2 regions of the Bradyrhizobium sp. Leaf396 genome follow, and region 2 is predicted to be linked to the other one. Evidence: riboswitches for the same ligand, from Rfam matches in the RefSeq annotation. Region 2 holds a riboswitch; the other holds the start of a gene.
What was found. A riboswitch is a leader RNA that binds a small molecule or an ion and turns the genes downstream of it on or off. The one in region 2 is predicted to bind glycine.

Region 1: another riboswitch for glycine. It lies ahead of gcvT (glycine cleavage system aminomethyltransferase GcvT); the one in region 2 lies ahead of ASG57_RS33895 (D-amino acid dehydrogenase).

What each region holds. Positions count from the first base shown of each region.
Region 1 is NZ_LMQJ01000065.1:326,239-341,111, reverse strand. It holds gene ASG57_RS34610 (pyrroloquinoline quinone-dependent dehydrogenase) at 1-677, shown strand, start outside; gene ASG57_RS34605 (PilZ domain-containing protein) at 721-963, opposite strand; gene ASG57_RS34600 (HdeA family protein) at 1,145-1,438, shown strand; gene ASG57_RS34595 (PaaI family thioesterase) at 1,551-2,015, opposite strand; gene ASG57_RS34590 (hypothetical protein) at 2,397-2,690, shown strand; gene ASG57_RS34585 (hypothetical protein) at 2,797-3,051, shown strand; gene ASG57_RS34580 (DUF2798 domain-containing protein) at 3,244-3,501, shown strand; gene ASG57_RS38900 (hypothetical protein) at 4,101-4,268, opposite strand; gene recA (recombinase RecA) at 4,531-5,619, shown strand; gene ASG57_RS34565 (hypothetical protein) at 5,893-6,699, shown strand; gene ASG57_RS34560 (hypothetical protein) at 7,055-7,705, shown strand; gene ASG57_RS34555 (hypothetical protein) at 7,748-8,722, shown strand; gene gcvP (aminomethyl-transferring glycine dehydrogenase) at 8,851-11,718, opposite strand; gene gcvH (glycine cleavage system protein GcvH) at 11,736-12,104, opposite strand; gene gcvT (glycine cleavage system aminomethyltransferase GcvT) at 12,114-13,259, opposite strand; glycine riboswitch at 13,405-13,495, opposite strand; gene alaS (alanine--tRNA ligase) at 13,718-14,873, shown strand, end outside.
Region 2 is NZ_LMQJ01000065.1:185,943-200,815, forward strand. It holds gene ASG57_RS33840 (FAD-dependent monooxygenase) at 1-803, shown strand, start outside; gene ASG57_RS33845 (hypothetical protein) at 829-1,248, opposite strand; tRNA gene ASG57_RS33850 (tRNA-Leu) at 1,420-1,508, shown strand; gene ASG57_RS33855 (hypothetical protein) at 1,656-2,966, opposite strand; gene ASG57_RS33860 (crotonase/enoyl-CoA hydratase family protein) at 3,158-3,937, opposite strand; gene ASG57_RS33865 (TetR/AcrR family transcriptional regulator) at 4,023-4,607, shown strand; gene ASG57_RS33870 (multidrug effflux MFS transporter) at 4,738-5,988, shown strand; gene ASG57_RS33880 (ABC transporter substrate-binding protein) at 6,266-7,876, opposite strand; gene ASG57_RS33885 (M20/M25/M40 family metallo-hydrolase) at 8,146-9,276, shown strand; glycine riboswitch at 9,372-9,476, shown strand; glycine riboswitch at 9,480-9,585, shown strand; gene ASG57_RS33895 (D-amino acid dehydrogenase) at 9,654-10,955, shown strand; gene ASG57_RS33900 (ABC transporter permease) at 11,133-12,074, shown strand; gene ASG57_RS33905 (ABC transporter permease) at 12,094-12,981, shown strand; gene ASG57_RS33910 (ABC transporter ATP-binding protein) at 13,108-14,757, shown strand.

The DNA.
Region 1 (14,873 bases), 140 kb from region 2:
TTTATGCCAACACCAGTCGCGCCGTTCACCTCATCAAGCTGATCCCGCGCGCCGAGGCGGCCGGATTCAATCCGCCGCCCGGTCACGATTTCGGCCAGCAGCGTGGCGCGCCGTTCGCGATGTCGCGTGCGTTGGTGACGTCGCCGCTTGGGCTGCTCTGCAACAAGCCGCCATGGGGTGAGATGGTCGCGGTCGATGTTCGGGCAGGAAAAATCCTCTGGCGGGCGACGGTCGGCACCACCGAGGATCTGGCCCCGCTCGGCGTGCCGTTGCCCTGGGGCGCGCCGCTCGTCAACGGGCTTGCTGTCACCGCCGGCGGTCTCGTCTTCACCGGAGCGATGGACGCTTATTTACGTGCCTTCGACGGGCGCAGCGGCAAGGAGCTGTGGCAGGGTCGGCTGCCGGTGCCCGGTGTTGCCAATCCCATGACCTATTTCTGGAAGGGCGAGCAATATGTTGCGATCGGCGCCGGCGGCCACTCCGAGGCAGGTACCTCGATCGGCGACAGCTTGGTGGCGTTCCGCCTGGCGCGGCCAGGCGAGGGGCCGACATTATGGTCGCGTACCATCGATCGTCCTGGTGGACGCTTCCTTGCGGCATCCTCGGTGATCGGGATCGGGATCGTCGTGCTCGCGATCGCAAGCCTGCGCTGGCGTCGCCGCGGCAAGCAATCGTGATCGTGGTGTGCATGTGATGCGAACGCTCGTTTACATCACGCGACTATTGCACAAAGGCGAGGCCGATGCGCCTGTCGTTGCGCCAAACCGTGCGGCAATGCCGTACGAAACCGTCGCGCACGATCGCAAGCGTGAACGATGGCGGCAGCATGACGGAGGCGTCGAGGTCGATCGCCGCGCCGTCCGCCGACATGTTTCGCACCGTGCAAGAGATGCCGCTGTTTTCGAAGGTGATCGTTCCACCCTTGAAAACACGGTGACGTTGTGCTGAACGCTTCTCGATCATCCCGCGTCGATCCATGTTGATGAGTGTGAAGTAGTGCATGGAAATTGCGTTCAACTAAATTCAATACTGGCGCTACTTGCACAAGCCTTCAGACTTTGTTTACGACGTTGAAGCGGAGGGTCGCTTTGCGAACCTGCCTGCGAGCCCTTTTTTATGGCGTCACACGCCGATGGAGATACTGATGAAAATTTTGCTTTCGATCTTGTTCGCTGCAGCGTTCTCGCTGTCATCGATGCCCGCCCACGCGGTCAAGTGGGACCTCGCGACCATGAGCTGCAAGCAGTTCCTCGAAAGCGGTGAAGACAACATCCAGGTCGTGCTGACCTGGATGGACGGCTGGTACAAGGGCGACGAGGACAACGCGATCATCGACACCGACGAGTTCATCGACAACGCCAAGAAGTTCGGCGCCTATTGCGCAAAGAATCCGAACGCCAGCATCGTCACCGCGGCCGACGAGATCCTCGGCAAGTAAGATCGCCGCCGCGACGATGCCAAGCGCGTCCGCGATCGCGTTTCCCATCCCGACATGAGTGCCGAGAGCCGCGCTGCGCTTGCCGGCGGCTCTTTTCTTTTCAGGTCGCGTTTCACCCCGGCAGCATCGCGAACGCGCTCGACACCATCGCGACCGGCTTGCTGTCGGCAGCCGAGAGCAGCGTCACGCGGCCGAAGCTCATGGTGCGCCCGAGCCGCACCACGCGCGCATCCGCAAGCACATCGGACGAGGAGACCGCGCGCATGAAATGCGTGGTCTGGTCGACCGTGGTCATCGGGCGGTAGCCGCGATTGGCAGCGAGGATCGCGATCACCATGGCGGTGTCGGCAAGCGCCATCAGGGCCTGACCGCAGACCACGCCGCCGTGCCGGCACAGCCGCTCCGAGAACGGCATGCGCAGCAGCGCGCCCGGCTGCCAGTCCGGGAGGTCCGCCGGCTGCGCATGCTCGATGCGCTCGACGGCGAGGTTGAGGTCCTGGACCCAGGGCGCAAAAACCTCGCCGAGGATGCGTCGGGCGTCTGCGATGCCGAACTCGGCCTGTGGCTGCATTTGCATTGCTGTTGCGCTCTCCCGTGTTGCCGGATGTTTCGCCTCATTGTGCGCTCATCGCCGCGGCAAAGTCACCCGGCTTGCGCCGGTCCCCTCGGCTTGAAAATGCCCGAGTTGGCCCGGTATGATGCCTTGCTTGGGTACGGGTGGAAGATGTTGCGTCGGTGTGTCCTCGTCTTTTGCATGGCCGCGCTCGGTTTCGCGCTGGGCGGGTGCACCAAATGCGGGCCGGTGTGGGACGATTGGCTGCATGCGCCCAAATCGTGCAGATCGGATCGGCTCTAGCGGCACACGTTGCCTTGAGCGGCCCCTTGGACGCAGCCGGGCCGAAGCAAGGATGACACGGGCGGGGCGGTCCGCGCCTCATGGATGATCAAGGAGTGGATGATGAAGCTTTTCCGTTTGGCCGCGGTGCTGGCCGTGTTGGCGGGACCGGCCTACGCGCAAATGCCCAATCTCAATTTGCTGCAGGATGCCCCGAGCAAGACCCCGGAGGAAAAGGCCGCCGAAGCCGAGCGTGACAGGGCCTACAAGGAAACGCTGAAGAAGATCCCGGATTCCAAGGGATCGAACGATCCCTGGGGCGGCATGCGCTCCGATCCGCCGAAGCAGCCGGCGCCGAAGGCCTCGGCCGCAACCAGCGCGCCGAAGAAGACAAAGAGCGGCACGGCTGCCAACTGACCGCGAAACCCGTTCGGAGGGCGCAACGCCCCTTCGGACAGGACTCCTCTTCGTTCGGCCCGCGCCTACATTTGGTTGAGCGTATTGCGTCGAGGAGTAGCGGAAGATGGCCGATCGGCCGCGGGATCTCGCCGAGCGGATGGCGCGCCGGCGCAAGCTGGTGGGCAAGCCGGGCCAGATGGCCGGCGACGGCTATCTGCGCGAGACCTTCACGCTGCCGCGCGCAGCGGCGCGGGAAAGGGCGCAGGCCTTCTTCGCCCGCTACCCCAAGGCCGGCTATATGAGCGCCGTCGAGACTTGGCGCGAGCTGCCCGGCGGCGACATCGAGTTCACCATGCGGCGGCTGCCCAGCGCGGATTGACCGAGGCTTGATCCGAACGCGAGCCTCCGCTCGAACTCCGTGGTTCTCCGACCATGAACAAAGTTCCTGAACATCGCACGGGCTGCTTGCGGACACCGTTGAACTCTGAGGCGGTTCCGGCCAAGGTTCCAGATCGCTCCAGACGGCATGTGCCTTGCTTCTCTGATGGCGGCACGCAACCATGGACGTCCCATGCTCGGCATTCCCCGCCGTTATTCACATTTCGTCTTTGGCATCATCCAGTCCGGATTGACCTCGCTGATCGCGGCGGGGATCGCCAGCTTTCCCGCGGCCAGCCCGATGAGCTTCGTTCGGCACTGGATGGTGTCGTGGCTGATCGCATGGGCGACGATGCTGCCGATCGTGCTGCTGGCGGCACCCGCGATTCGCGCCTTCTCACTGCGCCTGACGCAGGGGGAGCGGGATCCGCGGGTCGGCCGGGAGGCATGAAAAAAGTCTCGCCTGGGAGCGCCAAGCGTGGCCGAGAGTCATTGGAGGCTGGGGTGCTGGGCTGCAACACCTGAGCGGAGCTACTCCGGCTGGCTCGGCTGACGACAGCCTGACGCGTCTACCCGCGCGACGGCTGGCGTAATCCGCCGAGGTCGCGATTGAAGGGCCGCAGACTGGCCCCGCACCCGTCCCAATTTCGACATCCGCTCGCGCCACTGCGGACATACCCGTCGGCAAGATCTGATCCGTCGGCAGTGCCATGGGGGAAACGTGGCGCGCCGAGAACGGGGTGGCGTCATGGATAACGTAGAGCGGTCATTCGCCGCCGCGACGGCGGTTGGCTTCGTGGTGCTGGTGATCGGCCTGGTGCTGCTGGCGGTGCTGTAGCGGGTGCGCGGCCGGGCCGGAGTTCGTGCCTTCCGATGGCAGGCGCAGTCACATCCTGTCTGTCAAAACTGCAAAACAACCCCATGCACAGTAGGCTGCCCGGCAATTTGCTTGGTCCGCCAATGGCTTGAACATGGTGTTCAGATACCTCAAGCCTTCGTTGCGCCCCTCAAGCCCGGCGATGGCCAGTTCCGAAGCCGGGTCCTTGCTTCTCAGTGAATCCTGACCTCGTTCAGGGGAAGGTGGAGCTCGGCGGCACGCTCCTGGCGATCCTTCCTGCGGAACTCGTTCTCCTGTCGCTCGAACTTCGCCATCTCCTCGTGCGCCGCCTCGAGCAGCTGATGGCGCCACATGGCAGCGCCGTGCGTGGTTTCCGTCATGGTCATGGTCCCCAGAGTTGCGGTCCATGACCAGAGAAGGCCGGAGACCGCGAAAAGGTTCGGTGCCGTCGGATCGGAATTCTGACGGCATCTCGTCCGCGCGCCGTTGAGGCGCATCAAACGTGGAGCGAGGCCGACCGCCCAAATCCGCAAAAGAACATATTGCGAACATAGAACAGATAGGGTACATTGCCTTTATCGCCGAGCTGCCTCGCAATCGTTTGTCCCTCACGCGAATCCTCGCCATAAGGAGCACGACCCAATGTCCGCAACTGCCCTGCGTATCGTCGAAGGATCTTCCATGGACAAGAGTAAAGCTCTGGCCGCCGCGCTCTCTCAGATCGAGCGGCAGTTCGGCAAGGGCTCGGTGATGAAGCTGGGCAAGAACGACCGGTCCATGGACATCGAGGCGGTGTCCTCCGGCTCCCTCGGGCTTGATATCGCGCTCGGCATCGGCGGCCTGCCCAAGGGGCGTGTCGTCGAGATCTACGGGCCGGAATCGTCGGGCAAGACGACGCTGGCGCTGCATACGGTGGCGGAGGCGCAGAAGAAGGGCGGCATTTGCGCCTTCATCGACGCCGAGCACGCGCTCGACCCGGTCTATGCCCGCAAGCTGGGCGTCAACATCGACGAGCTGCTGATCTCGCAGCCCGACACCGGCGAGCAGGCGCTGGAGATCTGCGACACCTTGGTGCGCTCCGGTGCCGTCGACGTTCTCGTGGTCGATTCGGTCGCGGCGCTGGTGCCGAAGGCCGAGCTCGAGGGCGAGATGGGCGATGCGCTGCCGGGCCTGCAGGCCCGCTTGATGAGCCAGGCGCTGCGCAAGCTCACGGCCTCCATCAACAAGTCCAACACGATGGTGATCTTCATCAACCAGATCCGCATGAAGATCGGCGTGATGTACGGCTCGCCTGAAACGACCACCGGCGGCAATGCGCTGAAATTCTACGCCTCAGTCCGCCTCGACATCCGCCGCATCGGCGCGATCAAGGAGCGTGACGAGGTGGTCGGCAACACCACGCGCGTCAAGGTGGTGAAGAACAAGCTGGCGCCGCCCTTCAAGCAGATCGAGTTCGACATCATGTACGGCGAGGGCGTCTCCAAGATGGGGGAGATCCTCGATCTCGGCGTCAAGGCCGGCATCGTCGAGAAGTCCGGCGCCTGGTTCTCCTATGACAGCCAGCGCCTCGGTCAGGGCCGCGAGAACGCCAAGGCGTTCTTGAAGGGCAATCCCGACATCACCGCCAAGATCGAGACCGCGATCCGCCAGAACTCCGGCCTGATCGCCGAGCAGATCCTGGCCGGCACGCCCGAGCGTGACGCCGATGGCGAGGAGCCGGCGGAAGAGTAGGCCTCGACCAGCGAAGAGTTTTTCGCGAGGAGCGGGCACTGAGGACGTTGAGTTGCCGACGTCTTCGGTGCCCGTTTCGTTTCTGCGTTGCGTTGATCAGGTGGTGCGATGAAGCGGCTGATCTTGACCGGCTGCGGTGGCGGGAGTGATCTCGCTCGATCGGGGTTGGCCGAGATCGTCATCCCGTTCCATTTGAGTGGGGACCGCTCCCGCCGGCGGAAAAGCTCTCGGCTTATTTGGCGCCTACACCGCAGACCTTGGCCCGGCTGATCATTGGTCGGATTGGGTCCGCTGGCCACGGGGCGCCAAGGGTCGCAAATTATCGCTGGCGAGTTTTGCGAGCCGTACGACGAGATCGAATTCTGGTTCGGAGCGAATCCCCGCGACCAGCTGCAATTGGTCTGGTTGCTCGATCACCTCGGCAGTTTTCCTGTGCTGGCACAGAAGTTCGGGGTGCGATTGCTGGACTCCGACCTCATATTCGGTCCCGATTATGATTTCGCTGAGGGCGAACGCCATATTCCCATCGGGAACTTCGGTGCGAAGGAGTTCGAGATCGCCCGGTTGGCGTGGTTGTCCTACCGGGCGCCGACGCCCGAGGCCTGTATCGATCTGCTTCACCGCGATCTGGGTGCCTTGCTGGTGCTGCGGCCAGCGTTGCTTCAGCTTCTGGCAGAGCTCCCGTCTCCCTTGACAGGGCTAGGCGCAACCGAGATGCGATTTCTGGAGATGCTCGACTGGTTTGCAAACACGAATCCGTTGTTTCACCTACGCTCGCTACGGGGCACTTACGTCTGGGGTGAGGTCGAGCCGGGATATTTGCTCGAAGGCCTCGCCCTCGGCCCCAAGCCAGCTGTGGCCGGGCTGGGCGAAGAATTACGCGCCATCGACCTTGGCAATCTCGGAGCCCGGCACAAGGTTTACCTCCGCAGCCGGTCGTCGCTGACCGAATTCGGTAAGGCTGTCCTGGCCCATCAGGAAGACTTCAGCCGTCATAATCCGATCGACCGCTGGTGGGGCGGCACGCATCTGACCAACGATCGGCTGTGGCGCTACGGTCCTGTCCTGACGAAGCGCTGAGGAGGCCGACGTGACCGGCTTATTGTGACGACAGATTCGTCCGCCGCCGGCGCGTTACAGGTGGCGGGCCTTGCCGACCTCGTGATTGCGATCGAGCGCCTGCTTGTCTGGGGATCGCTGCCATCCACTGCGGAGCTCAATGCATTCCTTGCGCCGCATACGATGCACCCATCGGGTCTTCATTGGCTGGACGATACGCCCTCCTGGCGCCTCGAAAGTTCGGGCCTTAGGGGGCGCGGACTGATCGAGCTGTTGTCAGAATATGACTCGGTCGAACGGTGGATGGAGCCAGAAGCCAGATGCGCAATTGATCTTGCTCTGGCTGCTCGACCGTTGCGGCAGCGATAGAGCGGCGATGTCCAAACTCGTGATGCGTTCGCTGGACATCGCCGTGAGCGGCCTCAGTCCCGCAGGCCTTGCGAAGCTGAACCCGCCGATGGTCAAGCTCACGCAAGATCACGTTGAACTGGCCGGCCGCGCGTGGCGAGCTTATCGTGCGCCGACGCCGCAGGCTTGGTTCGGCCTACTCGAAACGGATTTGCGCTTGCTTCCGCAGCTGGAGCGTTGCGTCGTCGCGCTGCTCGAAGAGCTTCCAAACGTGAGCAGCGGCCTTGGGGCCACAGAAACGCGGATACTGGAATTGATTGCTCCGGGTGGGGTGCAGCCCTTTGACGTGTTCCCGGGACATCAGAAGCCTAACGAGCGTCGCGTCTTCGATTACTGGGAAGTTGGCGCGCTGCTCGATGGACTAGCGCGCTGCCCGGTGCCGGCCGTCTCCGGGCTGGAGGAGGGGCAATTCACGCTCGACATGCATGAGGATGCTCTTCTTCTCGTGCGATACAAGCAATCCCGCTTGTCGCTCATGGATCTGGGGAGGGCGGTGCTGGCAGGCGAGGATTTCCGCCATCATAATCCCATCCGCCGCTGGTGGGGCGGGACGCTTCTCGTCAGCGATCGGCTCTGGCGGTGGGATCGCAAAGGCCGGCTGTTGATTGCGCCTGGCTAACGCGTGCTCACCCGTATGGCTCATCAATTTTAAGGAGCGATCTTGTCACATCTGATCCTAGCGACCAACGATCGTGCGGAAGACGTGCTTCGCCAGTCCGGCCTGGCGAACGTCGCGCTTGGGTTCTGTCCGCGTTTTGTCTGGAGGAAATTGCCTTCGGACGAGCAGCTTCTGATGGGGCTGGAGCGCCGATCGGAAAAGCACCGCAATTCCGGCGATCACTGGCTCGATGACGTTTGTAGCGGTGCGCTCGACGGTTTCAGCACGCGCGATATCGGTTTCTTCGAGCTGTGCGCGAAGTTCGACTCGATTGACATATGGGTTGATCCCCAGCCCAATGATCAGCTGGTGCTCGTCTGGCTGCTGGACTTGCTTCGTCCATATAAGGAGATCACGACCAAGCTGAGCCTTGTGCATGCGGACGACACCATTTCGAACTATGATCCGGAGTCTGTCGCAAAATGGAGGCTGCCGGCCTTCAAGGTGACCGAGAACCACTTGGCGACGGCAAGCCGCGCCTGGCGAGCCTATCGGGCTGACACGCCACAAACCTGCTTCGATCTGCTGATGACGGACCTGATGATCTTGCCGAGACTTCGATCGGCGCTCATCGCGGTGCTGGAAGAGCTTCCGGACAGCGTGACGGGACTCGGTGCCACTGAAATGGATCTGCTGGATTCTGTGAACGGCGGGCAAACCGATCCAAGGCTTGTCGAAGATGCGCGATGGCTTCGCGATGTATTCGACGAAAACGACGCCTATGACGCTTTGCTCGAACTAGGGGCGTATTCGGCGCCGCCGCTCTTGTTAGGCGATCCGGCGTTCGACAATGAGGATCGCTATTTCGGCAGGAGCGAATGGAAACTCACGCTGACTGAACTCGGGCGATCACTGCTCGCCCGAGAAGACGACATGTGGCGGCACAACCGAATCTATCGGTGGTGGGGCGGGACGGAGCTCACCAACGAAAAGCTCTGGCGATGGGATCGCAAAAGCCGGCTGTTGGTGGCGCCCTAGGGCGGATCCGTAGGGTGGATTAGCCGCAGCGTCATCCACCACTGTTCATCTCGGCGAAAGCAGACGTGGCGGGTTACGCCTCGTCGACTGCGCGTTGCGCAGCCGCGCGGCTAACCCACCCTACAATCCTACTCCGCGGCTTCTGCGTAATCGCTGACCGGAGGGCAGGAGCACACGAGGTTACGATCGCCGTAGACGTTGTCGACGCGGCCCACGGGGCTCCAGTACTTGTCGGTCCGTGACGTGCCCGCTGGGAAGCAGCCTTCGCTGCGGGTGTAGGCGCGATTCCAATCATCATCCGCGATGTCGTGCACGGTGTGGGGAGCGTGGCGCAGCGGCGAGGCTTCGATCTTGAAGCGGCCGGCCTCGACCTCGGCGATCTCCTTCCGGATCGCGATCATGGCGTCGCAGAAGCGGTCCAGCTCCGCCTTGGATTCCGACTCGGTCGGCTCGATCATCAGCGTGCCCGGCACCGGGAAGCTCATGGTCGGCGCGTGGAAGCCGTAGTCGATCAGGCGCTTTGCGATGTCGTCGACGGTAACGCCTGATGTCGTCTTCAGCGGACGCGGATCGACGATGCACTCGTGCGCGACACGGCCCTTGGCGTTCTTGTAGAGCACCGGGAAGTGCGGATCGAGGCGGGCCGCGATGTAATTGGCGTTGAGGATCGCGATCTCGGTGGCGCGCTTCAAGCCTTCGCCGCCCATCATCAGGATGTAGATGTAGGAGATGGTCAGGATCGAGGCCGAGCCGAACGGCGCGGCCGAGACCGGCCCGACTGGCGCTTCAGCATTCGTCACCGGATGACCCGGCAGGAACGGCGCCAGGTGCGCCTTGACGCCGATCGGGCCCATGCCGGGGCCGCCGCCGCCATGCGGAATGCAGAACGTCTTGTGCAGGTTGAGATGGCTGACGTCGGCGCCGTAATCGCCGGGCCTGCTCAGGCCGACCTGTGCGTTGAGGTTGGCACCGTCCAGATAGACCTGGCCGCCATGGGCGTGCACGATGTCGCAGATCTCGCGGATATGCTCCTCGAACACGCCATGGGTCGAGGGATAGGTGATCATGACCGCCGCGAGATCGTTGGAATGCTTCTCCGCCTTGGCGCGGAGATCATTGACATCGACGTCGCCGTTCTTCTCGCAAGACACCACCACCACGTCCATGCCGACCATCGCGGCGGAGGCCGGATTCGTGCCGTGGGCGGAGGAGGGGATCAGGCAGATCCTGCGGTGGCCCTGTCCGCGCGCGGCATGGTAGCCACGGATCGCCAAAAGCCCGGCATATTCGCCTTGCGCGCCCGAGTTCGGCTGCAGCGAGATCGCGTCGTAGCCGGTGATGTCGCACAGCCATTTCTCCAGCCGGGCGAACAGCGCGTGATAGCCGGCGGCCTGTTCGCGCGGCACGAACGGGTGCAGCGAGGCGAATTCGGGCCAGGTCAGCGGCATCATCTCGGTGGTCGCGTTCAGCTTCATCGTGCAGGATCCCAGCGGGATCATGGCGCGGTCGAGCGCGAGGTCGCGGTCGCTGAGCTTGCGCATGTAGCGCAGCATCTCGGTCTCCGAGCGATGCGCGTGGAACACGGGATGGGTGAGGAAAGCGGTGGTGCGCTTCAAATCGTCCGGCAGCGCCTCGCGCGTCTCGGCGTCGATCTCGGCATAGGCGAGGGTGCCGCCGAAGGCGCGCCAGACCGCTTCCACCGTCGCCGGCGTGGTGGTCTCGTCGAGCGCGATCCGCAGGGCGCTGTCACTGACGCCGAGATTGATCCTTTCGCTCGCCGCGCGCGCGACGATCTCGGCGCGCTTGGCGCCGGCGTCGACGCTGAGCGTGTCGAAGAAGTTGTCGGACTGCGGCGCAAAGCCGAGCTTGCGCAGGCCGCTCGCGAGCACGGCGGTGCGGCGGTGCACGGTGCGTGCGATCTGGATGAGGCCCTCCGGGCCGTGATAGACCGCATACATCGAAGCGATCACGGCGAGCAGCACCTGCGCGGTGCAGATGTTGGAGGTCGCCTTCTCGCGGCGGATGTGCTGCTCGCGGGTCTGCAGCGCCAGCCGGTACGCCGGCGCGCCGCGGGAATCGACGGAGAGGCCGACGATGCGGCCGGGCAGCGACCGCTTCAGTGCATCGCGCACGGCCATATAGGCCGCGTGCGGTCCGCCATAGCCCATCGGCACGCCAAAACGCTGCGCCGAGCCGATCGCGATGTCGGCACCGAGCTCGCCGGGCGAAGCCAGCAGCGTCAGCGCCAGCAGGTCGGCGGCAACGATCGCCAGCGCGCCCTTGGCCTTCAGCGTGGCGATCGCCGGCCTGAGATCGCGCAATGCGCCGGAAGAGCCCGGATATTGCAGCAGTGCGCCGAGCACGTCGGCCTTGTCGAGGTCAGTGAGGGGATCGCCGACGATCAACTGCCAGCCCAGCGGCTCGGCGCGGGTGCGCATCACGGCCAGCGTCTGCGGATGCACGTCCTTGTCGACGAAGAACGCCTTCGCCTTCACGGGCGAGTGCCGCTCCGCCAGCGCCATGGCTTCGGCCGCTGCAGTGGCTTCGTCGAGCAGCGAGGCGTTGGCGACGTCGAGCCCGGTAAGGTCGCAGATCATGGTCTGGAAGTTGAGCAGCGCTTCCAGCCGGCCCTGGCTGATCTCGGGCTGGTAGGGCGTGTAGGCGGTGTACCAGGCCGGGTTCTCCAGGATGTTGCGCTGGATCACCGCGGGCAGGATGGTGCCGGAATAGCCCTGGCCGATCAGCGAGGTGAAGACCTGGTTCCGGCGCGCAAGCTCGGTCATGTGCGCGATCGCCTCGGTCTCGCTGAGCGGCTTGCCGAGATCGAGCGGGGCGGCCTGCCGGATCGAGGCCGGCAGCGTTTCCGCCATCAGCGCATCGACGCTCTTGGCACTGACTGTCTCAAGCATGGCGGTGACATCGCGCGCCGATGGGCCGATGTGGCGGCGAACGAAACTGGCGGCGGTGTCGCCGTTGGTCTTGCGGTGCGCGGTCATCGCTTGCTCCATCGTCCTTACGCCGTGTGCGCCTTGTAGGCGGCTTCGTCCATGAGGCCGCCGAGCTCGCCCTTGTCGGCGATCCTGATCTTGAAGAACCAGGCCTTGCCCTGCGCGTCCGAGTTCACCAGCGCCGGCTCGGCGGCGAGCGCCTCGTTGGCCTCCAGCACCTCACCCGTTACGGGCGCGTAGACGTCGGACGCGGCCTTGACCGACTCCACGACGGCGGCGGCTTCGGCCTTCTTCAGCGCGCGGCCGACCTTGGGCAATTCGACGAACACGACGTCGCCGAGCTGCTGCTGCGCATAGTCGGTGATGCCGACGGTGGCGATATCGCCGTCGATCGCGAGCCATTCGTGGTCGGAGGTGTACAGCGTCGTGGTCATTGTTGATCCTCAGCGTTTGTAGGTGTTTTTCACGAAGGGCATGGCCGCGACCTGCACGGGAAGGCGCTGGCCGCGCACCTCGGCGAACAGTTTCGTGCCAAGCGCGGCGAGGCCCACGGGAACGTAGCCCATTGCGACCGGCGCATTCAGGCTCGGGCCGAAGCCGCCCGAAGTGACCTTGCCGATCGGCTCGCCGCCGGCGTCATTCGCAAACAGCAGCGCGCCTTCGCGCACCGGCGCGCGGCCTTCGGCACGGAGGCCGACGCGGCGTCGGGACGCGCCCTGATCGAAATGGGCGAGGATTCTTTCCGCACCCGGAAAGCCGCCGGCCCGCGCGCCGCCGGAGCGGCGGCTCTTCTGCACCGACCATTCCAGCGCGGCTTCGACCGGCGTGGTCGCGGTGTCGATGTCGTGGCCGTAGAGGCAGAGCCCGGCCTCCAGCCGCAGGCTGTCGCGAGCCCCGAGGCCGATGGGCAGCACGTCGGGATCGTCGAGCAGCGTTCGAGCGAGCCGCTCGGCGTCCGCAGCGGGGACCGAAATCTCGAACCCGTCTTCGCCGGTGTAGCCGGACCGCGAGACGAAACACTTGATGCCGGCGACCTCGTGCGGGCCTGCGTCCATGAACGTCATGGCAGGAGCCGCTGCACACAATTTCGCCAGCGCTGACTCCGCCTTTGGCCCCTGCAGCGCGATCAGCGCGCGGTCGGCAAGCGAATCGATGACGCAGTCACCGGAGAGATGCGCGCGCAGATGCGCCTCGTCCGGCTCCTTGCAGGCGGCGTTGACGACCAGGAACAGGTGATCGCCGAAATTGGCGACCATGAGATCGTCCAGAATGCCGCCATCCGCATTGGTGAACTGGGCGTAGCGCTGGCGTCCGGGCGGGATCGCCACGATGTCCTGCGGCACCAGCCGCTCCAGGGCGCGGGCGGCATCCTCCACCTTGCCCGACTTCGGCCGGAGCGCGATCTGGCCCATGTGGGAGACGTCGAACAGGCCGGCTTTGCTGCGGGTATGGAGGTGCTCCTTCAGCACGCCCGCGGGGTACTGCACCGGCATGTCATAGCCGGCGAACGGCACCATCTTGCCGCCCAGGGACACGTGGAGATCGTAGAGGGGGGTACGCTTCAGGGAGTCTTGGTCGTGCGCTAGCATCACAGGGGCCCTCGGCGGTTCCCCCGGGAGGATTCCCTGAGGACACCGGTCGAAGCCCCATCTGTCGCTGTGCCTGAGAGTATTATCCCGTCGGCGGACGCAGTCCGGGCCTTATGCCCGTCGGCGCCTCTTTCCAGATGCTGTCAAAGCCACGCGGTCCTTTTGCCTGAGAGTTTCCGGGGCGGTTGCTCCTTCGGCGCCGGCTGCCTAAAGCCGATCTCTCCCGACGTGGCCGTACGATACAGATGGGTAGAGACCACAAGCCGGCCAAGCCTGTCAACGCGACACGCGCGTCTTTCAACGGGATTGCGCGCCTGCAGCAACCCTCTGATCTCTCTGCACAGTTTCTGGACAGCGAAGCTGGCCTTGTCTAAAAGCGCTTTGGCCCGCAGATATCAGCCGAAACGTCAGGTTTGGACGGCAGGACAGCGGGTCCAAGCACACCCGATTGGATGAACATGAGCGGCGTCAACGAGATCAGGTCGACCTTTCTGAACTTCTTCGCCGAGAACGGCCACGAGATCGTGCCGTCCTCGCCACTCGTGCCGCGCAACGACCCCACCTTGATGTTCACCAATGCGGGCATGGTGCAGTTCAAGAACGTCTTCACCGGCGTCGAGAAGCGGCCCTATCAGCGCGCCACCACCTCGCAGAAGTGCGTGCGCGCCGGCGGCAAGCACAACGACCTCGACAATGTCGGCTACACCGCGCGCCACCTCACCTTCTTCGAGATGCTCGGCAATTTCTCGTTCGGCGATTATTTCAAGGAGCGCGCGATCGAGCTGGCCTGGAAGCTGATCACGACCGAGTTCGGGCTGAAGAAGGACAAGCTGCTGGTCACGGTCTATCACACCGACGACGAGGCGGCGGGCCTGTGGAAGAAGATCGCAGGCTTCTCCGAGGACCGCATCATCCGGATTCCGACCTCGGACAATTTCTGGGCGATGGGCGACACCGGCCCGTGCGGCCCGTGCTCGGAGATCTTCATCGACCGCGGCGAGCACATCTGGGGCGGGCCTCCGGGCTCGCCGGAAGAGGACGGCGACCGCTTCCTCGAATTCTGGAACCTCGTGTTCATGCAATACGAGCAGGTGACGAAGGAGGAGCGCGTGGGCTTGCCACGTCCCTCGATCGACACCGGCATGGGCCTGGAGCGCATGGCCTGCATCCTCCAGGGCGTCGAGAGCGTGTTCGAGACCGACCTGTTCCGCAACCTGATTGATGCGACGTCGTCCGCGCTCGGCACCGGGCCGAACGAGCAGACCGTGGCCTCGTTCCGCGTCATCGCCGACCATCTGCGCTCCTCGGCCTTCCTTGTCTCGGATGGCGTGCTGCCATCGAACGAAGGCCGCGGCTATGTGCTGCGCCGGATCATGCGCCGCGCGATGCGCCATGCGCAGCTGCTGGGCGCCAAGGAGCCCTTGATGCACCGGCTGGTCTGGGCGCTGGTGCGCGAGATGGGCCAGGCCTATCCCGAGCTGATGCGCGCGGAGAAGCTGATCGAGGAAACGCTGCGGCTGGAGGAGACCCGCTTCCGCAGGACGCTGACGCGCGGCCTCGCCATCCTCGACGAGAAGAGCGCCGGCCTGAAGAAGGGCGACATGTTCGACGGCG
Region 2 (14,873 bases):
AGGACGTTGCAGCCCACGCCAAGGGCCTGACGGTGGTCCATCGCAGCGGCACGATCCGCCGCAGCGATCTCGCCGGCGCGCTGATCGGCGCCGACGGCATCTGGTCGACGGTGCGCCAGCACCTGTTCCCCGAGGTGCAGCCGCGCTTCTCCGGGCTGATCGCCTGGCGCGGCACGCTCGACGCCACGCAGCTGCCGAAGGATTATACTGCGCGGCGGGTGCAGCTCTGGATGGGGCCGAAGGCCCATCTGGTCGCCTATCCGATCGCGGGCGGACGCCAGATCAACGTGGTCGCGGTGCTGCCCGGCACCTGGAACCGGCCGGGTTGGAGCAGCCCCGGCGATCCCCTCGAGGTGATGGACGCCTTTGCCGCCCCGCGCTGGCCGCCGCCGGCACGGATGATGCTCGCCGCGGTCGACAGCTGGCGGAAATGGGCGCTGTTCGGCGTGCCCGACGGCTGCCCCTGGAGCAAAGGTCCGGTGGCGCTGCTCGGCGATGCCGTCCACGCGATGCTGCCGTTCGCGGCGCAAGGCGCCGGCATGGCGATCGAGGATGCCGCCGTGCTCGCGCGGCATCTGAGCGTCGAGGCGGCGGAGAACACTGACGGCATCGCAGCCGCACTGACGCAATATGGCCGTGCGCGCCTGGCGCGGGTACGGCGCGTGCAGGGAACCGCGCGGCAGCAGGGCCGCATCTATCACCTCGGCGGGCCGCTGGCGATCGCACGCGACCTTGCGATCCGCGCGCTCGGCCCGGAGCGCATGCTGGCGCGGCAAGACTGGATCTACAGCTGGCGGACTTGATGCGACCCGCCGCCGGCGCGGCGCCTCAGCGCAGCGTTCTTCCGGATTTCGAGGCGGGCTTGGCGACGGGCGACGGCGGCTCGGCAGCCGGCACCGGCTCGGGCGTCTGCCGGCACCTGTTGCGGCGCCAGGCGTCATCGGCCAATTGGGCCTGCCCTCGCACGGCGATATAGTCGTTGCGATAGGCGAGCTCGGACACGACCGCGCCACCCGCCCCGGTCTCGGCCTTCTGCATCAGCTTCTGCAAATCCTCGGTGCGCTTGTCGAGCTGCTTGCGCTCGGTCTCCAGCTGCTTGCAGTCGTACAATTCGTATTTGGCGGGATCGGCAAAGGCAGGCGCGATCGTCTCGCTCATGCCGGCGCAGCCGGACAGCGCGGCACCCGCCGCCAGCAGCGCGAGGAGCGCGCCGAAGCCGCGCAGCGAAGAGGACAACGAAGCAACCATGCCGGATGAATAGCCCCCGTGGATTGAGAATGCCTAAAGCAACAACAGATGTCGGGATTGAGGCTTTGCCTTGTGCGCCCGGCTCGCTTAAGGAAGGACCGTCCCCGGGCTCGAGCAACACGCCAATTCCAGACCGGGGATGGACTTAAGTGTTTGATCTCGTTGGATCAAGCGGGCATGGCGGAATTGGTAGACGCAAGGGACTTAAAATCCCTCGGTGCGCAAGCGCTGTGCCGGTTCGACCCCGGCTGCCCGCACCACCCGAGATTTTCTCGGCACGCTCAATGCATTTCGTTTGGAGTGCCGCCCTGAGCGTCGCGCAACCGTCTTTGGCTGGCCATCCGCGGGAAGGCGCTCCAGCGGCTTGTCGCTAGCAATTCAGACGAGAAGCTCGGCCGCCGAACGAGCTAGCCGCGCTCGAGGCGCTCGGGCTCCGCGCGGAAATCGAGCAACACGATCCAGAAGCAGATCAGGGCGACGACGAGGAGGATGAAACTGCCCTCGAATGGTCCCCCAAGAAGCGAGATCAGCGTCGGGAACGCGATGCCGACGCCGAGAACGGCGGCAAGCGCCATGGCGGGAAGATCGACGATGAGGATGGCGGCATAGAGCGCGAGCTCGAAGAAGGCATATTCCTTGAGACGCGGCGAGCTGAGGTAGAGCGCGAACATGGCGAGCACGGTGACGCGCATGGCCGTACGAGGATGATCCCTCAGCCAGAGATCAAGTCGGATCAGAAGCGATCCTCCCTCCCCCGCGGGGCCGCGGCCCACCACGCGCAGGACGGCAAGGCCGAACGGCACGAGCACGAGCGCGAGTGCTGCGAGCGCATAGGCCGCGAACAGTGCCGGCTTGACGTTACCGAGCCCGGCGTAATCCATGAGGCTCTGCGCCAGCAGCAGCAACGATGGATTTGTCTCCAGCAAGTCGACAAAATGCTGGTCGGGAATCTGCGCCGCCATCGCGAGCCGCCAGCTTGCGAACAGATCGGGATACAGCAGTTTGGATATCAGGATCGGCACGGCAAAGCTGAGGATCGCCGCCGCGATCAAGGCCAGCTTGCGGACGCGCGGCAGCGGCAGGAAATAGAGCGCCGCCAGCACCGGGAAGAACACCAGCTTGAACGAGGTCACGAGGCCGAGCAGCGCAGCGCCGGCGAGGCGCGACGAGAAGCCTTGTTCTCCCTGCGCTTCCGATCCAAGCGGACGAAGCAAGAGCCTCAGCGCGAACGCAGTCAGCACACCGCTCAGAATCGCAAAATTCCCCGATGCCTGCACCCATTCGAAACCGACGAACGCGCCGATCGCGCAGAGCACCCGGAGCGCAATGTCGCGCGGGCTCGGGCGCGCACGGGCAAGGCCGGGCAAGAGCAACCCGCAGAGCACGCCAAGCACGAGAAAAATGCTTCTGCAATGATCGACCAGAACACCACCCGCGCAGAGGGGACGGAAAACGTCCAGCGTCACCGGCAGGTAGGGATAAGAGAGCTTGGTGCCCTTCAGGTTCTTGACGAAATAGGGATCGCGCCCTTCGGCATATGCATCGACCGCCGCGCAATTGACGCGAACGTCCCAGCCAAATTTCACATCGAGCGTTGCATCGTTGGCGAGATTGCCGAGCACCAGCAGCGCCGTCAGCGCGATCAGGCAGGCAAGCCAGACGTTGCGCCTGCCAGTCGTGGCGGCCGCGGGCTCCAGCCATCGTGCAGCACCGGACATGTCGGACACGGGCGGCCCCCTGTTTCGCCTGTTTCTTCCGGTGCCGCCGCGGCAGCCGGTCCTGCCACAATGGTCAGGATGGGTTGCAGATTCATCTCCCCGACGTCCTGTGCCCGACCTTATGGTGAATCCCTGGTTGCCGGCCGACCTCCGATCGCGGGAACTCGCTGGCGCCAACGAACCGCGGGCGCCTACCGCGACGCGCGAGCGGCCAGCCAGGCATCGAGCGCCTTTCGGGTGTCCTGTGTCGCCGCCATCCGCGCGAACTGCTCGCTTTCGATGGCGAGGCCCTCCGCGATCGAGACGTTCAGGCCCCGCGTGGCGGCCGTGATGACGCGGGCGACCGCCAGGTGGGAATGCCGCGCGATCCGATCCGCCAGCCCGAAGGCCGCGTCGAGAAGCTGTCCGTGCGGAACGACACGGTTGACCAATCCCAGCTCCACGGCGCGCTGTGGTGAAAAGGATTCCCCGGTCAAGAGGCATTCCAATGCCCGCTTGCGGCCGGCGAGCCGCGGCAAGCGCTGCGTGCCGCCGAAGGTCGGCGTGATCCCGATCGCGATCTCGGGCTTGGCGAAGCTCGCCCGTTCGCTGGCGATTGCCAGATGCACGGCTTCCGTGATCTCGCAGCCGCCGCCGAAGGCGATGCCGTTGACGGCGGCGATGATCGGCTTCGGAAATGATTCCATGCGCGCCGTCATCGCCTGCCCGCGTCGCACGAAATCCTTGACTGCAATGTCCGGCCCGAACCTCACGCTCTCGGAGAACTCGGCAATGTCGGCGCCCGCCGAGAAGGCGCGATCCCCGGCCCCGGTCAGAACCACCGCCCGGACATTCGCATCGTCCTCGATGCGGTCGAGGACGGCCATCAGGCGATCGATGAGCGCGTAGCTCAGTGCGTTGAGCTTGCTCGGGCGATTGAACGTCAGCAGCGCGACGGCGCCCCGCATCTCGATCAAGATCAAGTCGGACAATTTGCGGCTCCTTCCAGGTCGAACACGCAGGAAGTCAGCCACATCAAACTTGTCATGTATACTCACTAGGCAGTATACAAATGAGATGTCGGGAAGAGGCGATATAACGCGCCAGCAGATCGTCGTTGCGGCGACGCGCCTGTTCTATGGCGAAGGCATCAAGGCGGTCAGCATGGATGCGGTCGCCGAGAAGGCCGGCGTCACCAAGAAGACGCTCTATTATCACTTCGCCAGCAAGGACGAGCTCGTTGCGGAAACCATCGCGGCCCGGGACCAGCCGACGCTCGAACTCTACATGCGATGGTTCGCCGAGACCGACGGGAGCGTAGCCGACAAGATCCGCGGTCTCTTCGCCAAGCTCGGCCGCTCCGTGGATACGCCGCGCTGGCGGGGCTGCGGCTTCCTGCGCACGATCGCCGAGCTCGCCAACACGCCGGCCCATCCGGCCGTCAAGGCCGGCGCGGCACACAAGAAGCGCTTTGAAGCATGGCTTCAATCGGAGTTGCGAGATCACGGCGTGGCCGATGCAAGCGCGCTCGCGCGCCAGCTCGTCATCCTGCTCGATGGCGCCACGACCGTGATGCTGATCCATCGCGACCTGGACTATGTCGAGGCTGCAGGACAATTGGCGCGCGGCCTGGTCGAGCAGGCGGCAACCCGACCCGATTGAGGCAACCGTCGCGACGGCGACCTCACCAATTGTTGTCCGCCCCTGCTCCGCCTGCCAGCCATCCCGAAACATGGGTTGTGCACCGCAGCATCAACGATAGATAGATCGCTCAATTTCAGGGGTGAGCTTCTTGTCTGACGTCAATGCCGACGATTGGGTGTCTACCGGACACCGCCCGATGGGGTTTCCAGAATTCGTCATCGTGATCGCGTCCATCATGGCGCTGAATCCGCTTGCGATGGACATGATGCTGCCGGCCCTGCCTAATATCGGGGCAGCTTTCAAGATTCCCGTCGCGAACCATCTCCAGCTGGTGCTGTCGACTTTCCTGATCGGCTTCGGTGCCGGCCAGTTCGTCATGGGCCCCCTGTCGGACCGCTTCGGCCGCCGGCCGGTGCTGCTCGGCGGCATGGCCGTCTATGCAGTGGCAAGCGTGCTGGCGGTCGCAGCGCCCTCTTTCGAGACGCTGCTGCTGGCGCGCGCGCTGCAGGGGCTCGGTACCTCGGCGACCCGCGTGATTGCGACATCCATCGTGCGCGACTGCTATGTCGGCCGCCGCATGGCGAGCGTGATGTCGCTCGCGATGATGGTGTTCATCGCGGTGCCCGTGATCGCTCCCTCGTTCGGGCAGGCGGTGCTGCTGGTGACGGCGTGGCGCGGCATCTTCGTGGTGCTGATGCTCTACGGCCTGCTCGCGCTCGCATGGTGCGTGCTGCGGCTGCCTGAAACACTCCCCGAATCCGAACGCAGGTCGCTGGCGCCCGCCGACGTGCTCTCGGCCTTCCGGCAGACCGTGACCAATCGCCAGACCATCGGCTATGCGACGGCTGCCGGCAGCGTCATCGGCGCGCTGTTCGCCTATGTCTTCTGCGCCCAGCAGGTCTTCACCGGCATCTACCATCTCGGCCAATACTTCCCGCTCGCGTTCGCGGCGATCGCCGCCGGCACCGCCATCGCCGGTTTCCTCAACGCAAGGCTGGTCGGGCGACTCGGCATGCGCGCGATCTCGCACGGGGCGCTGACGCTCTATACGCTAGTGGCCGGCGTGATGCTGCTGACGGAAATCCTCGGCGTGCTGCCGCTCTCACTGTTCATGCTGCTCTCCGCCCTGATGATGTTCTCATTCGGCATGATGGTCGCCAACTTCACCGCGCTCGCCATGGAGCCGCAGGGACACATCGCCGGCACCGCCTCTTCGCTTTACGGCTCGATCACGACGCTGATCGGAATCGCGGTCGGCATGGCGATCGGCCAGAGCTTCGACGGCACGCTGCTGCCGTTCTCGGTCGGCTTCTTCCTGTCGACCCTCGCCGCACTCGGGATCGTGCTGGTGGTTGAGAAGGGCCGCCTGTTCAGGCCGCATCATCGTCCAGTCAACTGAGGAACATCCCGGAGCTCTCGATGTTGTACCGCAGCAATCGAGAGGATGCCGAGATGGAACAAGAGAGCAGACCCGATCACCCCGCGTGGGAGATCGAACGGCCGGCGTCACAGCAACGTCCTTCGCCCGGCGAGCGGCCGGACCCCAGCTTGCCATTCATGAGCGAAGGGCTCGAGCAGCTGCGCGACAGCCACTGCTAACAGAAGCTCCGTAACTATCGCCCAATAGAAAAGGCGCCGTGGGAGACCCACGGCGCCGCTCGCATTTCAGACGAAGGCTATTCCGACTTCTCGATATTCCAGAATACCGGGGTCGCCGGGCCGTCGAGCACACCCTTCAGTGACTTCTGCCAGGCGCTCGGGGCCTGATACTGGCCGAGCGGAATGTAGATGACCTGCTCCATGGCTTGCTTCTGAATGTCGGCTGCGATCTTCTTCTGCGCATCTGCTGACGAGGCGCGAACGAAAGCATCCTTGAGCTCTTCGATCTTGGCGTCTTCCGCCCAGCCGAACCAGCCGCCGTTCTTCCCGCGACCGCCAATCGAGACGTTGGCGATCGGATTCATCACGTCCGCGGCAACCCAGTTGGTGAAGAACATATTCCAGCCGCCCTCCTTCACCGGCTTCTGGCCGGCGCGGCGGGCAACCACGGTCTGCCAATCCGTTGCCTGGAGATCGACCTTGAAGCCGGCCTCGCGGAGCAGCTGCGCCGCGACGATCGGCTGCGCCTTCAGAGTGGTGACGTCGCCCGGTGCCATGATGGCGATCGGCGTGCCGTCATAGCCGGATTCCGCAAGCAGCTTCTTGGCCTCCGCCATGCCGCCGCCCTTCACCAAAGTATCCGAGCCGATCTCCGAGGCGAGCGGCGTGTCGCAGACAAAGAAGGCGCCGCAGATCTTGTAGAATTTCGGATTTCCGACAAGCGCATCCAACACGTCTTTCTGGTTCATCGCCAGAAGTGCAGCGCGGCGCACCTTGGGATTGTCGAAGGGAGGCAGCAGGAAGTTCATGCGGCCAAGCGTCTGGAAGCCGAACTTGTTCAGCACCTCGATCTTCAGGTCTTTGTTGCCCTCGAGGACCGGAAGCATGTCCCAGGGCACGTTCTCCATGAAATCGATATCGCCCGACTGCAGTGCGTTCACGGCGGTCTGCGAGTCCGGCATGGTAATCCACTCCACGCGGTCCACCTTCACAACCTTGCCGCCGGCGGTCCAGCTGGCCGGCGCGTTGCGCGGCACGTAGTCGGTGTTCTTGACATAGACCGCCTTCACGCCGGGCTGGAATTCACCCTGCACGAACTTGAACGGACCCGAGCCGATCTGCTCGGAAATCTGCTTGCCGGGCGGCGTTTCGGCGAGTCGCTTGGGCATCATGAACGGCACCAGCGACGAAGGCTTGGCGATGGATTCGAGCACCAGCCCGTAGGGCTCCTTCAGCTTGAGCACGATGGTCTTGGCATCGCTTGCCTCGATGCTCGCCGTGAAGTCCATGAGCTTCTGGCCCATGCCGTCATTCTTGCCCCAGCGCTTCAGCGAGGCGACGCAGTCTTCGGCCGTGACCGGCGCGCCGTCGTGCCACTTCAGGCCGTCGCGCAGGGTGAAGGTGTAGGTGAGCTTGTCGTCGGAGACCTTCCAGTCCGCCATCTGCGGCTGGACCTTGAAGCTTGAATCGGTGGCCAGCAGCGTGTCGTAGACCATATAGCCATGGTCGCGCGTGATGTAGGCCGTGGTGAAGATCGGGTCGATGATGCGGAGATCGGAATGCATCACGGCCGTAATGGTCTTCCCGGCGGCAAGCACGGGCGAGACCAGCGCGGTCGAAAGCGCGACGACCGACAGCGCAAGTTTGGAGGCGAATGCGCGAGGCCCCCGGCGCATGAAGTGAAACATAGAAAGTTCTCCTGACGTGAAACTGTTCAAAGGCAGGCTATTGGTTAAGCATGAGGTTCATTCGTTGGGCGAACTAACTTCATGCAATGCCTTTGTCTTTTCGAGACTTGCAGACCGTGCCGAGCGCGTCAATCCGGTTTCGTTGCAAGCCCTCGCGGCGCGCGCACGGGCTCCACAAAGATCGATTTAGCTCTACAACACCCTCCGCTTGTCCCGCCCCGCGCTGATGCAATGCGCGTTCCACCTTTCGAAGCTTGAGAGACATTAAGATGAATCCTGCCAATCTCCCCTTTGATTCCGAGGCAATGCTCGAGGGCCTGCGCGGCTGGGTCGAATGCGAGAGCCCGACCTGGGACGCAGGTGCGGTGGACCGCATGCTTGATATCGCAGCGCGGGATATGGCGATCATGGGTGCGACGATCGAACGCATCGCCGGCCGGCAGGGTTTTGGCGGCGTCATCCGCGCGCGCTTTCCCCATCCGAAGCAGGGCGAGCCGGGCATCCTGATCGCCGGGCACATGGATACCGTCCACCCGGTCGGCACCATCGAGAAGCTGAAATGGCGGCGCGAGGGTAACAAGTGCTACGGCCCCGGCATCTACGACATGAAGGGCGGCAACTACCTCTCGCTGGAAGCGATCCGGCAACTGGCGCGCGCCTCCTTCACCACGCCGCTGCCGATCACCGTGCTGTTCACGCCGGATGAGGAGGTCGGCACGCCTTCGACCCGCGACATCATCGAGGCTGAGGCCGCGCGCAACAAATACGTGCTGGTGCCGGAGCCCGGCCGTGCCGACAACGGCGTCACCACCGGACGCTACGCCATCGCACGCTTCAATCTCGAGGCGACGGGACGGCCGAGTCACGCCGGTGCCACGCTGTCGGCAGGACGCTCGGCGATCCGCGAGATGGCCCGGCAGATCCTCGCGATCGACGCAATGACGACGGAGGACTGCACCTTCTCGGTCGGTGTCGTCCACGGCGGACAATGGGTCAATTGTGTTGCCACGACCGCGACGGGCGAGGCGCTCTCCATGGCCAAGCGCCAGGCCGATCTCGACCGCGGCGTCGAGAGGATGCTTGCGCTTTCGGGCACCAACAACGACGTCGCCTTCAAGGTCACGCGCGGCGTCACGCGTCCGGTCTGGGAGCCGGATGCCGGCACCATGGCGCTCTATGAGAAGGCGCGCGGCATCGCGAAGTCTCTTGGCATGGAGTTGCCACATGCAAGCTCGGGCGGTGGCTCCGACGGCAACTTCACCGGTGCCATGGGAATCCCGACGCTCGATGGTCTCGGCGTGCGCGGCGGCAATGGCCACACGCTCGAAGAGTTCATCGAGGTCGAGAGCCTGGTGGAGCGCGGCCGGTTGATGGCCGGGCTGCTGGCGACGTTAGAATAAATTGAATCAACTTTGCACTGCACAATGCATTGGCAGTCGCGGTCGAAATTTAGCCTTGTCTAAAAATGAGGCGTATCGTACTGCTCGGCCGTCCACGCGACGATGCGGGAGAGATCGCGACGAAGGTTCTAAGCCTTCGTTGCGGCGCCGACGGAGCAACCGCCCCGGAAACTCTCAGGCAAAAGGACCGTTTCGTCAGGACGATCTGGAGAGAGGCGGCGCGATTTCAGGCAATCGCGACGTCCACCGAAGGGGATAGTCCGTTGCGAGATCCGCAGCGGATCAAGCTCTCAGGTAACCGTGACAGATGGGGCGCCGCCAACGGCCTTTCGGCCGGCGGTTAGCCGACTCTAAACACGGGAGCCCCGAACCTCATCATGACTCATCTCGCCATCATCGGCGCCGGCATTACCGGCGTCACGACCGCCTATGCCCTGCTCGAACGCGGCTACAAGGTGACGGTGCTCGACAGGCACCGCTACGCTGCGATGGAGACGTCCTTTGCGAATGGCGGACAGCTCTCCGCCAGCAATGCCGAGGTGTGGAACAGCACCGCGACGATCCTGAAGGGCCTGCGCTGGATGTTTCGGCGCGACGCGCCGCTGCTGATGAACCCGCGGCCGAACTGGCACAAATATTCGTGGATGAGCGAGTTCGTCGCCAATATCGGCAACTACCGGTCCAACACGATCGAGACCACGCGGCTCGCGATCGAAGCGCGCCGGCACCTGTTCGACATCGCGTCGCGCGAGGGCATCGACTTCGATCTCGAACGCCGCGGCATCCTCCACATCTATCGCGACAAGGCCGGCTTCGAATCCGGTCTGCGCGTCAACGCGCTGCTGCAGGAAGGCGGCCTCGACCGCCGCCCGGTGACTCCGGACGAGATCCGCGCGATCGAGCCGACGCTGCGCAACGACTATTATGGCGGCTTCTACACGCCGTCGGATGCCACCGGCGATATCCACAAGTTCACCCGCGGGCTGGCGGAAGCCTGCAAGCGGCGCGGCGCGACCTTCGTTCACGAAGCCAACATCGATTCGATCGCACGTGCCGGCAGCGGCTTCGTCATCGGCTGGGCCGATCTCGCCGCGAGCGATGCCGGCGCGTCGGCCCGCGGCATGCTGAAGGCGGACGGCGTCGTGGTCTGCGCGGGCGTTGCGAGCCGGCACTTCGCCGCCCTGCTCGACGAGCGCGTCAACGTCTATCCGGTGAAGGGCTACTCGATCACCGTGCAGCTCGACACCGCCGAAAGCCGCAACGCCGCCCCGACGGTCAGCCTGCTCGACGAGGCCGCCAAGATCGTCACCAGCCGGCTCGGCGCCGACCGCTTTCGCGTCGCCGGCACCGCCGAGTTCAACGACTTCAACCGCGACATCCGCGCCGACCGCGTGCAGCCGCTGATCGACTGGGTGCGCATCAACTTCCCCGCGGTCGAGACCTCGCGCGTCGTGCCGTGGGCCGGGCTGCGCCCGATGATGCCGAACATGATGCCGGTCGTGCGCGCAGGGCGGATACCGGGGGTCTTCTTCAACACCGGCCACGGCCATCTCGGCTGGACTTTATCGGCGGCGACGGCGCAGATGATTGCCCAGACCATCGACGGTTGGCGCGGACTCAACGCGCCGCCGACGGTACCTTCACTTGGGGTTGAGCGTGAACTACGGCAGGCATCCTGAGTGGCCGGCGCCCGAGACATGCCGTCCTCTTGCTCCAGCGCAAGCCTTGGCACACAATTTGCCCGAGAGGGCGGCGTGTCCGGGCGACCTTTCCAGCCTATGTGGTAGGCATGATAGACACGACAGAGTTCACAGGCGCCCCAGGGCCCCACAAGTTCCGCAGCCGGAGATAGGTGCATGCTAGGTTATCTTGTTCGCCGCGTTCTGGCCGCGGTACCCGTGATGGGCGTGGTCGCCCTGTTCGTGTTCCTGCTGCTGCGGCTGACGCCGGGCGATCCCGCGGCGATTCTCGCCGGCGACAACGCAACGCCGGAACGGCTCGAGCGCATCCGCACCTCGCTCGGCCTCAACGAGCCTCTGATCGTGCAGTTCGTCACCTGGGTGAACAAGCTGCTGCACGGCGACCTCGGGACTTCGCTGATCTCCAACCTGCCGGTGATGAAGATGATCGGCCAGCGCGTCGAGCCGTCGATCTCGATTGCGCTTTCGACCATCATCCTCGCCGTGATCGTCGCCGTCCCCTTGGGGGTGATCGCGGCCTGGAAGCACGGCACCTGGATCGATCGCTTCGTGATGGGTCTGTCCGTGCTCGGTTTCTCGGTGCCGGTGTTCGTGGTCGGCTATGTGCTGATCCAGGTCTTCGCCATCGAACTGCGCTGGGTGCCGGTGCAAGGCTTCCGCAGCATCTTTAGCGGCTTCGGGCCGTTCTTCGAGCGCATCATCCTGCCGACCTGCGCCCTCTCCTTCATCTACATCGCGCTGATCGCCCGCATGACGCGCGCGGCGATGCTCGACGTGCTCGGCGAGGACTATGTGCGCACGGCGCGCGCAAAAGGCATCAACGAGGTTGCGGTGATGATGCGCCATGCGCTGCGCAACGCGGCGGTGCCCGTGATCACCGTGATCGGCACCGGCTTCGCGCTGCTCATCTCCGGCGTGGTCGTCACCGAGAGCGTGTTCAACATACCCGGCATCGGCCGCCTCACCGTGGATGCGGTGTTGGCGCGCGATTATCCGGTGATCCAGGCGATGATCCTCCTGACATCGTTCATCTACGTCGTCGTCAATCTTCTCATCGACGTCGCCTATACCCTGCTCGATCCCCGGATCCGGTACTGAGGCAAGGATTAAGAACACAATGTCCGTCGATACCCTTCCCCAGTCCTCCATTCCGATCACGTCGCCGCTGCGGCCGCGATTCGGATTCCTCACCTCGACGCCGATCATCGCCGCGGCGACGGTCCTGCTCACCTTGATCGTGGTGGTCTCGATCCTCGCGCCGCTGATCGCGCCGCATGATCCGATCCAGCTCGCACCGTCGCAGCGGCTCAAGCCGTCCTCCGCACAATTCCTGCTCGGCACCGACGCCTACGGCCGCGACCTGTTGTCGCGCGTGATCTATGGCGGCCGCATCTCGCTTCTGATCGGCATCGGCGCGGCGATCCTGTCGATCGCCATCGGGCTCGCGATCGGGCTCGTCTCCGGCTTTTTCAAGCTGGTCGATTCGATCCTGATGCGCGTCATGGACGGCCTGATGGCGATGCCGAGCATCCTGCTCGCGATCGCCGTCGTGTCGCTGTCCGGCGCCAGCCTCTGGACCGTGCTGATCGCAATCACGATTCCGGAGATCCCGCGCGTGGCGCGTCTGGTGCGCTCGGTCGTGCTCTCGGCACGCGAGGAGCCTTACGTCGAAGCCGCGATCTCGGTCGGCTCCAGCCTGCCGAAAATCATGCTGCGGCACCTGATGCCGAATACCATCGCGCCGCTGATCGTCCAGGGCACCTATGTCTGCGCGAGCGCCATCCTCACCGAAGCCATCCTCTCCTTCCTCGGCGCCGGCATCTCGCCGGAGACGCCGACCTGGGGCAACATCATGGCCGAGGGCCGCCAGTACTTCCAGATCAAGCCGTCGCTGATCTTCTGGCCCGGTCTTTTGCTCTCGATCGCCATCCTCAGCATCAACCTGATCGGCGACGCCGCCCGCGATGCACTTGATCCGCGCATGAAGCAGCGGGAGGCAAAGTGATTTGTCTCGCGGCCCTGCCCCCTTGTCCGTCCTTGCGAGCGAAGCGAAACAATCCAGTCTGCATCCGCGGATGGGCTCCGGATTGCTTCGTCGCTTCGCTCCTCGCAATGACGTCGGAGTGACCTGATGACCAACACCGTCCTCGACATCAACAACCTCGTCGTCTCCGTCGGCAAGAAGCCGGGCGGGCCGAAGATCATCGACGGGATCTCGATCCAGGTTCGCGAGCGCGAGACGCTGTGCCTCGTCGGCGAGAGCGGCTCGGGCAAATCGGTGACGTCGCTCACCACGATGGGCCTGCTGCCGAAGGGAACGCTGGTTCCCACCGGCGGCAGCATCAAGCTGGTCGGCGAGGAGCTGCTCACCGCGACCGACCGCCGCCTGCGCCAGCTCCGTGCCACGCAGATGGCCATGATCTTCCAGGAGCCGATGACCGCGCTCAATCCGGTGGTGCCGGTCGGCCGCCAGATCGACGAAGTGCTGCGCGCGCATACGGATCTCGACGCGAAGGCGCGCAAGAAGCGCATTCTCGACATGATGGAGCAGGTCCACCTGCCCCAGGTCGAGCGCATCTTCGCCTCCTACCCGCACCGGCTCTCCGGCGGCCAGCGCCAGCGCATCATGATCGCGATGGCGCTGGTGCTGGAGCCGAAGCTGCTGATCGCCGACGAGCCGACCACCGCGCTCGACGTCACCACTCAGAAGCAGATCCTGAGCCTGATCCGCGAATTGCAGCGCGATCACGGCACCGCCGTGCTGTTCATCACTCACGACATGGGCGTGGTTGCCGAAATAGCCGACCGCGTCGCGGTGATGCGGCAGGGCCGCCTGGTCGAGACCGGTCCGCTCGAGACCATTCTGCGCAATCCGACCATGGAATACACCCGCAACCTGCTCGCGTCGGTGCCGAGCCTGGTGCCGCGTGCGCCGCGCGAGGAGAGCCGCGACCCCGTGGTGCTGGAGGCCAACGAGCTCACCAAGGTCTACAAGGAGCGCGCCTTCTTCGGCAAAGGCCGCGAGGTCGTCGCCGCCGACAAGGTCACGCTGACGCTGCGCAAGGGCCGCACCCTCGGCATCGTCGGCGAAAGCGGCTCGGGCAAATCGACGGTGGCACGCTGCATCGTGCGCCTGATCGATCCGACCTCCGGCGGCGTGCGCCTGGCCGGCCGCGAGATCGCCGACATCTCGCGCCGTCTGCTCCAGCCGCACCGGCAGAAGATCCAGATCGTGTTCCAGGATCCCTATCGCTCGCTCAACCCGCGGGTCACCGTCGGCGAGAGCATCGCGGAAGGTCCGATCAACTACGGCGCGGCGCACGCTGACGCAATGAAGCGGGCGCGCGAGCTGCTCGAGCTGGTCGGCCTGCCCGCCGATGCCGTGTCGCGCTATCCACACCAATTCTCCGGCGGCCAGCGCCAGCGCATCGCGATCGCCCGCGCGCTCGCCCTCGATCCGGACGTGCTGGTCGCGGACGAAGCGGTCTCCGCGCTCGACGTTTCCGTGCAGGCGCAGGTGCTGGAACTGCTCGACGAGATCCAGAAGCGGCTCGGCATCGCCATCCTGTTCATCACCCATGATCTGCGCGTCGCCGCGCAGATCTGCGACGAAGTGGTGGTGATGCAGCACGGCCGCGTCGTCGAACAGGGCCCCGCCGGGGAAGTGCTGACGCATCCGAAGGAGGCCTACACCAAGGCGCTGCTGGACGCCGCGCCGGGCCGCAACTGGGACTTTGCCAATTTCCGGCCGGTGGCCGAGAGCGTGGTGGCGAGCGCGTAAAATCTCCCCTCCGTCATTCCGGGACATCGCGAAGCGATGAGCTTTGGTGTGCAATTGCGCACCATGGTTCGCGCCCAAGTAGGCGCGCCCCGGAATGACAGCGCAGCAGCATTCCC